One region of the Paenibacillus sp. FSL R5-0636 genome, then DNA from elsewhere that is predicted to be linked to it. Evidence: predicted binding sites of a transcription regulator. Region 1 holds the regulator's gene; the other holds the start of a gene.
The links. The regulator Rex, encoded in region 1, represses fermentation and respiration genes when NADH is low (regulators of the CRP and FNR family bind a similar motif). The targets are predictions, from matches to a motif close to TTGTGAAATATTTCACAA.
Positions count from the first base shown of each region.

Region 2: MKX34_RS03555 (flavocytochrome c) is a predicted target of Rex. The motif match lies at 2,652-2,669, and genes of this name have one in related genera.

Region 1 is NZ_CP150232.1:4,719,861-4,724,559, reverse strand. It holds gene dinG (ATP-dependent DNA helicase DinG) at 1-2,468, shown strand, start outside; gene MKX34_RS21495 (redox-sensing transcriptional repressor Rex) at 2,599-3,252, shown strand; gene MKX34_RS21490 (amidohydrolase) at 3,239-4,540, shown strand.
Region 2 is NZ_CP150232.1:804,361-809,059, forward strand. It holds gene MKX34_RS03555 (flavocytochrome c) at 760-2,550, opposite strand; gene MKX34_RS03560 (histidine kinase) at 2,775-4,409, shown strand; gene MKX34_RS03565 (response regulator) at 4,384-4,699, shown strand, end outside.

The DNA of each region.
Region 1 (4,699 bases):
GCTCTGTCAGTGCTCATTTTGGAGTGACACATGATCGTCCGCATCAGGCAGATAGTGATGCACTTGCGACTGCTTTAGTGCTGTTGAAATGTCTGGAGGAGCTCTACGAGCTGCCGCTGCTTACGATCCAGAGACTCTGTGAGCTGTTTACCGAAGAGGATAGTGATCTGGGCTGGTACTTTGATGGTCTGCTGCGAGAGCGGGAAGCGGAGACGCTACAGCCCGAAGGTGATCTGACTTTCTATCGTCAATTAGCGCTTGCAGTAGGAGACTGGACGGAGTTAGCGCCACCTAGAGATGAGCAGGCTGAGAATCCGCTAGCGAATTTATCTTTTACTGATTATATGGACGAAGTAACCAAACGACTTAAAGACACATTACCGCAGTATGAAAGCCGGGAAGCTCAGGATATTATGATCAATGAGGTGATGACGGCACTTGCCGAAGACAAACACCTACTGATCGAAGCGGGTACAGGAACCGGTAAATCGCTCGGTTATTTGTTGCCTGCCATTTATCAAAGCGTTCGCACCAATGAAAAAGTCATGGTCAGCACTCATACCATTAATCTGCAGGATCAATTGCGCGAGCGGGATATCCCTTTGTTAACGCAGGTAGTTCCTTTTCCGTTTAAAGCTGCTATTTTTAAGGGAAGAGGACATTATTTGTGTCTGCGTAAGTTTGAGCATAAAATTAATAAAAAGGACTTTATAAGCCCAAGGGAAGATGCGCTTACTGCCGCTCAGATGATTGTATGGCTCACTCAAAGTGAATCAGGGGATGATGAAGAGCTGAATTTAAGCGGCCGGGGCGGTGATTTCTGGGAGACGGTGGCAAGCGATACCGATTCCTGTCTGGGCCGTTCCTGTCCGTGGTTCCGCAAATGTTATTATCATAGGGCCAAGCATGAAGCTGGGATTGCTGACGTGGTTATTACGAACCATTCCAAGCTATTCGCAGATGTTAAAGCTGGGCACCAGCTGCTTCCGGCTTACGAGCATCTTGTCATTGATGAAGCACATCATTTAGAAGATGTGGCTGGTAAACATCTTGGCATGCATATGAAGCATTTCACTGTGGCACACACGTTATCGCGACTGTATAAAGATAGCCGAAACGGACAGCTTCCTGCTCTGCGCCAGATCTTACAGTCGTCAGGCAGTGAAGAGGCTTCAGAATGGAGCGGAGTCATTGATCGGATCTACCCGGATCTGCTTACCGTCAAAGAAACCTGGGATGCACTCAGCGACAAGCTGTTCAGCCTTTTGCCGGAACGCAGTGATGCAGCAGCAGGGGAAGCGGGACAACTGGTTTTGCGTTTGCTTCCCGCCCGTAAGCCGAAGGATTGGGATGAATTAGTTGCGCTTGAGAACACTATGAATCTGACGTTAAGTGACATCATCCGTAAGGGTGATAAAATGCTTAATGAGATGCGTGACCAGGAAAGCCAATCCTCAGCAGACAGTCTTGTTACTGATATTAGCGGTTTATTTAAGGATTTGGCTTCCATACGTGAGCAAGTAAGATTCTTTATGGGGCTGAATGACGATAATGTAGTATATTGGCTGGAGGCAAATGGAAATTACCGCAGCAAATCACTGCAGATGTATGCCGTCCCTGTGGATGTTAGCAGCCAGCTTAAAGAGTTGTTCTTCGATAAGAAAAAAAGCATCGTGCTTACCTCGGCGACGCTGTCTGTAGATAAATCTTTTCAGTTTATGATTGATAATCTCGGACTTAACGAAGCTGCGGAAGAGGGACGTCTAATGACCTCACTCCTTCCTTCTCCCTTTAAGTATCGCGAGCAGGCGCTTCTAGTTATACCGCGTGATTTTCCTAGTGTGAAGGGCAGTGTGGGCGATGCTCGATTTGTCGATACACTCGTACAGTCGTTAGCAGAAGCTGCCAAAACAACACGTGGGCGGATGCTGGTTCTGTTTACTTCTTATAAAATGCTGCGTCAGGTATATGATCCGCTTAAAGAGGCTTTGGCCTCACAAGAGATTACGGTGCTTGGTCAAGGCGTGGAAGGTGGCAGCCGGAGCAAGCTGATCCGCCGCTTTCAGGACAGTGCAGCATCCGTTCTGCTGGGGACGAGCAGCTTCTGGGAAGGTGTAGATATTCCAGGTGAAGCACTGACTTGCCTGGCCATCGTGAGACTTCCGTTTCAACCGCCGAATCACCCGTTGGCGGAAGCGAAGTCGGAGTTATTGCAGGCTCAGAAGAAGAATCCGTTCATGAAATTGTCTGTTCCTCAAGCGGTTATTCGCTTTAAGCAGGGATTCGGAAGACTGGTTCGCACGGCGCAGGATCGCGGAATAGTTATTGTTTATGATACAAGGGTTATTGAATCTCATTACGGGAAGTATTTCCTTTATTCATTGCCTGGTCCCAAAATGGAGCATATGCTGACTGATCAAATGGTCCCCCGCATAGCGGAATGGCTAGAGGATGGCGGCGCTTCTTAAAATGCTCGTCTTCAGTTTAGCTCCTCCTTATCCTTAAGGGCGGTAAGTTACAGTACCGCCCTTAATAAGGAGAGGTATACGTTTGAATATGGATTTTCACAAGAACATTACTATTTTTAGGAGGAAAAATATGAAATCGGATAAAATATCAGAAGCCGTTGTTCGCAGACTACCTGTGTATTTGCGTTTTTTGAATGATCTCCAGAATCGCGAAATATTAACAGTTTCCTCTCAGGAACTTGGACAAAAGCTTGATCTTAATCCCGCACAGATTCGTAAGGATTTAGCGTATTTTGGTGACTTCGGCAGAAAAGGTATTGGCTATGATGTAACGTATCTTATTGAGAAAATCCGTCATATCCTGAAGCTGGATCAACAGCTTAATGTAGCTTTAGTTGGAGCAGGTAATCTCGGACATGCCTTGTCTAATTACAATGCATATCTCAAAGATACTATGAAAATCACCGCTATATTTGATTCGTACGCTCCTAAGGTTGGACGTAAGATCAACTCCCTTACTGTGCAACCAATGGATGAACTAGGCAGCACGATTCGTGAGCAAGGTATTCGCATTGCCATTATTACCGTACCTGATTCAGAAGCTCAAAATGTAGCAGATATTCTCATTTCTTCTGGGATTGAAGCAATTTTGAACTTTGCCCCTGTGATTCTGAAGACACCACCGAATATCCGGGTGCATGCAGCTGATTTTACAACTGATCTGCAAAGTCTTGCGTATTACTTGCGGGATGGAAAGGAAGAAAGCGAACATGAACAACAATAAAACGATAATTAAGGGCGGGTATTTTCTGACTCCGGGAACGGATGAGCCGGTTCTGAGTGGATATATGACTATTGAAGATGATTTAATCACTTACATAGGAAAAGAAGAGCCTCAGATGGAAGCTGGAGTGCAAGTGGTTGATGGCAGCCGTCTGCTGTTCATGCCTGGACTTGTAAACACACATGGTCATGCGGCGATGTCTTTGCTGCGTGGATATGGAGATGATTTAGCGCTACAAGTGTGGCTTCAGGAGAAGATGTGGCCGATGGAGGAAAAGTTCACCGGTGATGATGTATACTGGGGAACCTCCTTATCTGTATTGGAAATGCTGAAGGGTGGAACTACGACCTTCCTCGATATGTATGATCATATGGACCGAGTAGCTGAGGTAGCTGAGTTATCAGGTATCCGTTCCGTATTGATGCGTGGTGTGATCGGGTTATGTCCAGAGGATGTACAGAATCACAAGCTTGCGGAAGCGATTTCTTTTGCCCGTAACTGGCATGGAAAGGCTGACGGTAGAATTACTACTATGATCTCGCCGCACGCCCCTTATACTTGCCCTCCGGACTTCCTGGTTAAGTTCGTGCAGGCAGCGCATGATCTGGATTTACCGATGCATACGCATATGTCCGAAACGAAACGTGAAGTGGAACAAAATGTGGCGGATTACGGGTTGCGTCCTGTAGCTCACTTAGAGAAGCTTGGAATGTTCACACGTCCCTCGATAGTTGCACATGGTGTTCATTTAAATGATGAAGAGATTGAGATCTTGGCTCGCCATAATGTGGGTGTCTCTCATAATCCGGGCAGTAATTTGAAGCTGGCTAGCGGAGTGGCTCGGGTTACTGATCTTCTAAAAGCTGGTGTGAAGGTGTCTCTTGGCACGGATGGCGCGGCAAGCAACAATAACTTGGATATGTTTGAAGAGATGCGGCTTGCAGCTCTCATTCATAAGGGTGTCAGCGGTGATCCAACGGCTGTTCCAGCTCCAGAAGCTCTACGTATGGCTACAGAATATGGCGCCCAGTCCATCTTTTTAAATAATGTAGGTAGACTTGCTGTTGGGATGAAAGCTGATTTCATTGCAATTGATATAGATCAGCCGCATTTGCTGCCACACACAGATCTGTTGTCTCATGCAGTTTACTCTGCTAGCGCTAAGGATGTTGAGCATGTGTGGGTGAATGGTAAACAGGTCATCAAGCATGGACAATGCTTAACCCTGGATGAGGAAGCTATCCGGCGTAAAGCGCAAGAAGCCTTCGAAGGTTTATTGAAGCGTTAAGTCTGGAGAATAACGAATAAATAATAGGCTGCGACTTTTTGCTTTTAGCAAAAGTTGCGGCCTTTTGTACATTTTAAGGCTGGGAAAGCTAGAAAATTATGAAATTTTGGATAAACACGCGGGTGTGTTATATAATCAAAAAAGATATATTACTAGAAA
Region 2 (4,699 bases), 3.1 Mb from region 1:
GGATTGGTACTTGGCGCCAGTTGGGGTTAGATAAGCGTAACGTCCCTTCTCCCCACATTAAGGGGCAACGGGAAGTATTAGTATACACACCGAGATCGATAGAGCAACAAAGCTGTTAAGGAAAATTCTTTAAAGTGAAGCCTTCTCGAATTTATCTCAAAAAGAGCAATTAGTGGAGAATACATATCTAGATACAATAAATGGTAAGATTAAAGAAACAGTTATTTAGACTAACTTTCGCAGTAATAAGAATCCTGGCAGCGATGAGGTCATCAGTAAGGGACAAATTGATGTGAAATTGATGTAAAACATCAACAGAAATGCACCTAAATCAGCATCGCGGAACGGATGAGCATTGTTGAAAAGCCTGTCAAATCAAGGTTTCTGCGGATTGCAACAGCCCACATCCTAGTGTTACATGTTCCCGCATACGGTGCATGTGGAGTCGGTGGCTTTGTTGGTGAGGAACCCTTGTCAAGTAGACACTAAATAATTGCTATAGTTTTAGTGATAGTACCAGAAAAGAAATGGGCAATTTTAATTCCACTAACAGAGAACTATAAAAGAGCCGCGAGTTAGACGAGCGTAGCCCCTAGGCTCCACCATAAATAAACCGCCCTGTTCGCAATGTTGCTGACAGGGCGGTTTGCTAAGTCATAGAGGGCAGCTTGAAAGTTAGCAGTCAACCTGCACTTTACAAACTATCTTGTACATTTTTAAGGATAACTTATTAGTAGAGCAGTTACACAAAAAATAAGATTACTCTGCTACAACTTGTTTGCCTGCAATCCGGCCGAATGTGAAGATATCAGCGATGGCATTACCGCCAAGACGGTTTGCACCATGAATAACCCCTGTTACTTCACCTGCAGCGAACAACCCAGGGATGACTTCGCCTTTTTCATTCAATACGCGAGTCTTCTCGTCGATCACCAAGCCGCCCATTGTATGGTGAACGGAGGGTACAGCTTTTTCGATGTAGTAAGGGCCTTTTTCAAGAGATTTCAATCCACCGCGATGTTTGAAATCAAGGTCTTTACCTGTTTTCGCATAATCATTTACTTTATTAATCGTTTCTTTCAAAGTGTTCACGTCGATTTTGAAGAAATCAGCTGCCTCTTCAATCGTATCGGCTTTAAAGAGCAAGCCTTGTTTAACGAGTTGATCGTATTCGTCTTGATGAACTTCTATCGTTTTACCGATATCCTCAATGCCTTGATTCCATAATTGATACGTATATCCGCCCGTTTGGGCAAGAATTGCTTTAGAAATAACGTCACGACGTTCTAATTCCTCAACGAAGCGCTTGCCTTCTTGGTTAATCAGGATCGCACCATCGAAGCGGGAGTCTGCAACCAGGGAAATAACACCTGTCTCAGGATTACAGATTGGATATGTTTGAATACTCTCCATGTTTGTCAGTTTGGCGCCAATCGTTTCTGCCATAACGATACCGTCACCTGTAGATCCTGGTGTATCGGTAGTCATATATTTTTCATCCATTGTAGGGTTATACTTCTTACGCATCTCTACATTGGATCCAAAACCACCGGTAGCGATGATGACGCCTTTGTTCGCATGGAATGTGATCTTGTCGCCAGTACCCGAAGTCGCAGTTACACCTGTTACTTTGCCGCTTTCGTCCTTCAGCAAGGTTTCGGCTTTCATATTCGTTTTGATAGTGATTTGATCAGCGTCTGTTTTGGCTTTTAACTTAGTAATCAATTCAACACCTGTATGACCTACAGGAATCAACGCACGTTTTCTGGAATGGCCTCCAAATTGGAACAGATGATCAGGTAAGAACTCTACCTTGATATCATCGCGCAGCCATTCGGCAGATGCTAGAGCATTGTCGGCAAGAATACGAACCATCTTTGGATCCCCGAGGTTGTCTCCGCCTTTCATCGTATCATCATAGAACAAGTCAGCCGTGTCATCAGTGATGCCAAGAGCACGTTCAACCCAGTTGTCCGGCGCATTCATCTCACCACCGGAGATCAATGTGTTGCCGCCAACAGCTGGCATTTTCTCGAGCAGAACTACATTAGCTCCAGCGCTCTTCGCTTCGATAGCCGCACTAAAGCCAGCACCCCCGGCACCGATGACGACAACATCATAGGTTTGCTCGACTTCTTCTTTGTCTTTGCTTCCACTGACTGCAGCGCCAGCGACAAGGGTAAGTCCAGACTTCGTAATTGCATCTTGAATGGCTTCGAGATATCCTTTGCTTGTAACTGTAGATCCGCTAATGGCATCAACTTTTGCGCTGTTAGTTGCCATGACATCTTGCTTGAGCTGCGTATAAACAGGTTCTGCAAGTACTTCATTTTCCTTATGCTCTGTCACTTTAATGTCAGTGATCTTGTTATCTAATAAGGAGACTTGTACTTTAATATCGCCATGTTTACCTTGCCCAACTCCTTCAAAGACTTGAACTCCGTTTGCATCTGCAGCGGGTTCTGCATCTTTACCGCCGCAGGCAGCAAGCGTGAACATAAGACTGAGGACTAGTAGAATAGATAACAGCTTTTTCGTGTGAGTTCGCATAATATCTCCTTCATTCTGTTGTGAATTGGTTACATACACTAGGGAGAGGAAGATTTGCTAGGCAAATCCTTTATCTCTAGCCTAGACATGAATGTTATTTCATGTGAAAATATGCACAAGACCTATTATAGATTTAGTACAGCATTATGTATTTGCACAGATTAGCGTTTTTTTGTCTTTTTCGGGCATGTAAGAAACGGATATTATGAAGGGCTATGATTACAATGAAATCAATTCACTTAAAAATCACATTAATCGCAGGAAGCTGCTTCTTGCTGCTGTTTATTGCATTGCTTGTAACAATATATTTGGAGATGAACCATACGGTTGTCCCTTTGAATAAGAACTTAACGCAGCAAGTGGTTAATGCACGCAGCGACCAGATCGATTATTGGTTTAATCAGCGCATCGGTGAGATAGACATGTTTGCTTCTCTAGCTTCGGACCATCATTGGACACGAGATGAATTGCTGCAAGAGATCGATAAGTTCGAGGCGAAGAAGCAAGTAGAGTACGAATCCATACGCGTGGTGGATATTCACGGAAATTCCTGGTCAGCAAAGGACAAGCCTTTTTCGATACTAAACCGACCCTACTATCTAAAACTGCTGAATTCAGATACCAATTATGTGGTGAGCAATCCGATCGTATCCAAAGCGAATGCAGCCGAAATCGTCGTCATTCTTTATCGCGTGAATCCATCGGTGAATGATGAGGTAGCTTATATTGCCGCAGCCGTCTCCGTCAAGAAGATGAAGGAGATTGCTCAAGATGTAATGCTATATGACCAGTCAGGCCAGCTTATCGTCGATTGCAGAGAGCTGGGTGAAGGAGAAGGAGCGGAGGATGCAGCAGATAAGAAGAACATGAGTGTATTTGAGGCTCCAATTCAAAATGTAGAAGGCTGGAAGTTAGTACTCAAAGTACCGAATTCAAGTCTATCATTAGCGGTGATCAAAACCCAGCGGACTGCATTGCTGGTAGGTGTTCTTATCGGTAGTGCGTTTATCGTCTTTCTGCTGCTGCTTGCTTCTTCCATTATTCGTCCAATTCAGTCGCTTCGTCAGGTAATGGAAAATGTGCAGAACGGTAACCAAACCATACGTGCAGATGTTACGCGCTCGGATGAGATCGGCGATCTTGGACGAAGCTTCAATGACATGCTTGTTCAATTATACGCTGTGGAGCAGGACCGAAAGGAGATGGAACTCAGACTGATTCATGAGCAGATCAAGCCGCACTTTTTATACAACACATTGGATACGATCCAGTGGATGGCAACGGAACATGGAGCAGACAATGTGGTGGAGATGGTGGAAGCGCTTAGCGCGTATTTCCGATTAGGGCTTGGCACAGGCAGTCCCTACATTCTGCTTGATCAGGAGTTGTACCATGTCGAGAGTTATCTTCATATTCAAGGTGTGCGATATGAGGAGATTCTGGACTACGAGCTTCGATATGATGAAAAGCTTGCTCAGTGCCAAGTCGTTCGCTTCATGCTGCAGCCTTTGGTGGAAAATGCGATTTATCACGGGATTAAGCCACTTGGGGATCAAAAGTGTAAAATTTCGATTACAGCATATAAACAGGCCGATTATTTGGTCATTAAGGTTGAGAATAATGGGGTTATGATTCCGGAAGAGAAGCTTGAACAGATGAATCAAGCCCTTCTTGATGATACATATGATCGTTCTGCCACAGGCTTTGGGCTATACAGTGTAAACCATCGCATTCGACTAGCTTACGGGGTGCCATATGGCCTTGCAGTGAAGAGCGAAGATGGCATTACCGTTATGGTCATTCGAATACCTTTGGACGGGGAGTGGAATGAAGATGTGGAAGATTATCATCGTCGATGATGAAACGATCATTCGCAAAGGCTTGCGACAATACATTGAGGAGAGTCCGTATCTTTTTGAAGTTGCAGGAGAAGCGAAAAGTGCAAACGAAGCATTGAATATGGTGGAGGAAGCCCCACCACATGTATGTCTTGTGGACATCAACATGCCGAATATGAATGGGCTCGATCTGATAAATATATTGCGCGAACGCTGCCCGTCGGTTCTGGTTGTCATCATCAGCGGCTACGATAACTTTGAATATGCGCGTCAAGCCGTGCAACTGCAAGCATTCGATTATGTATTGAAAC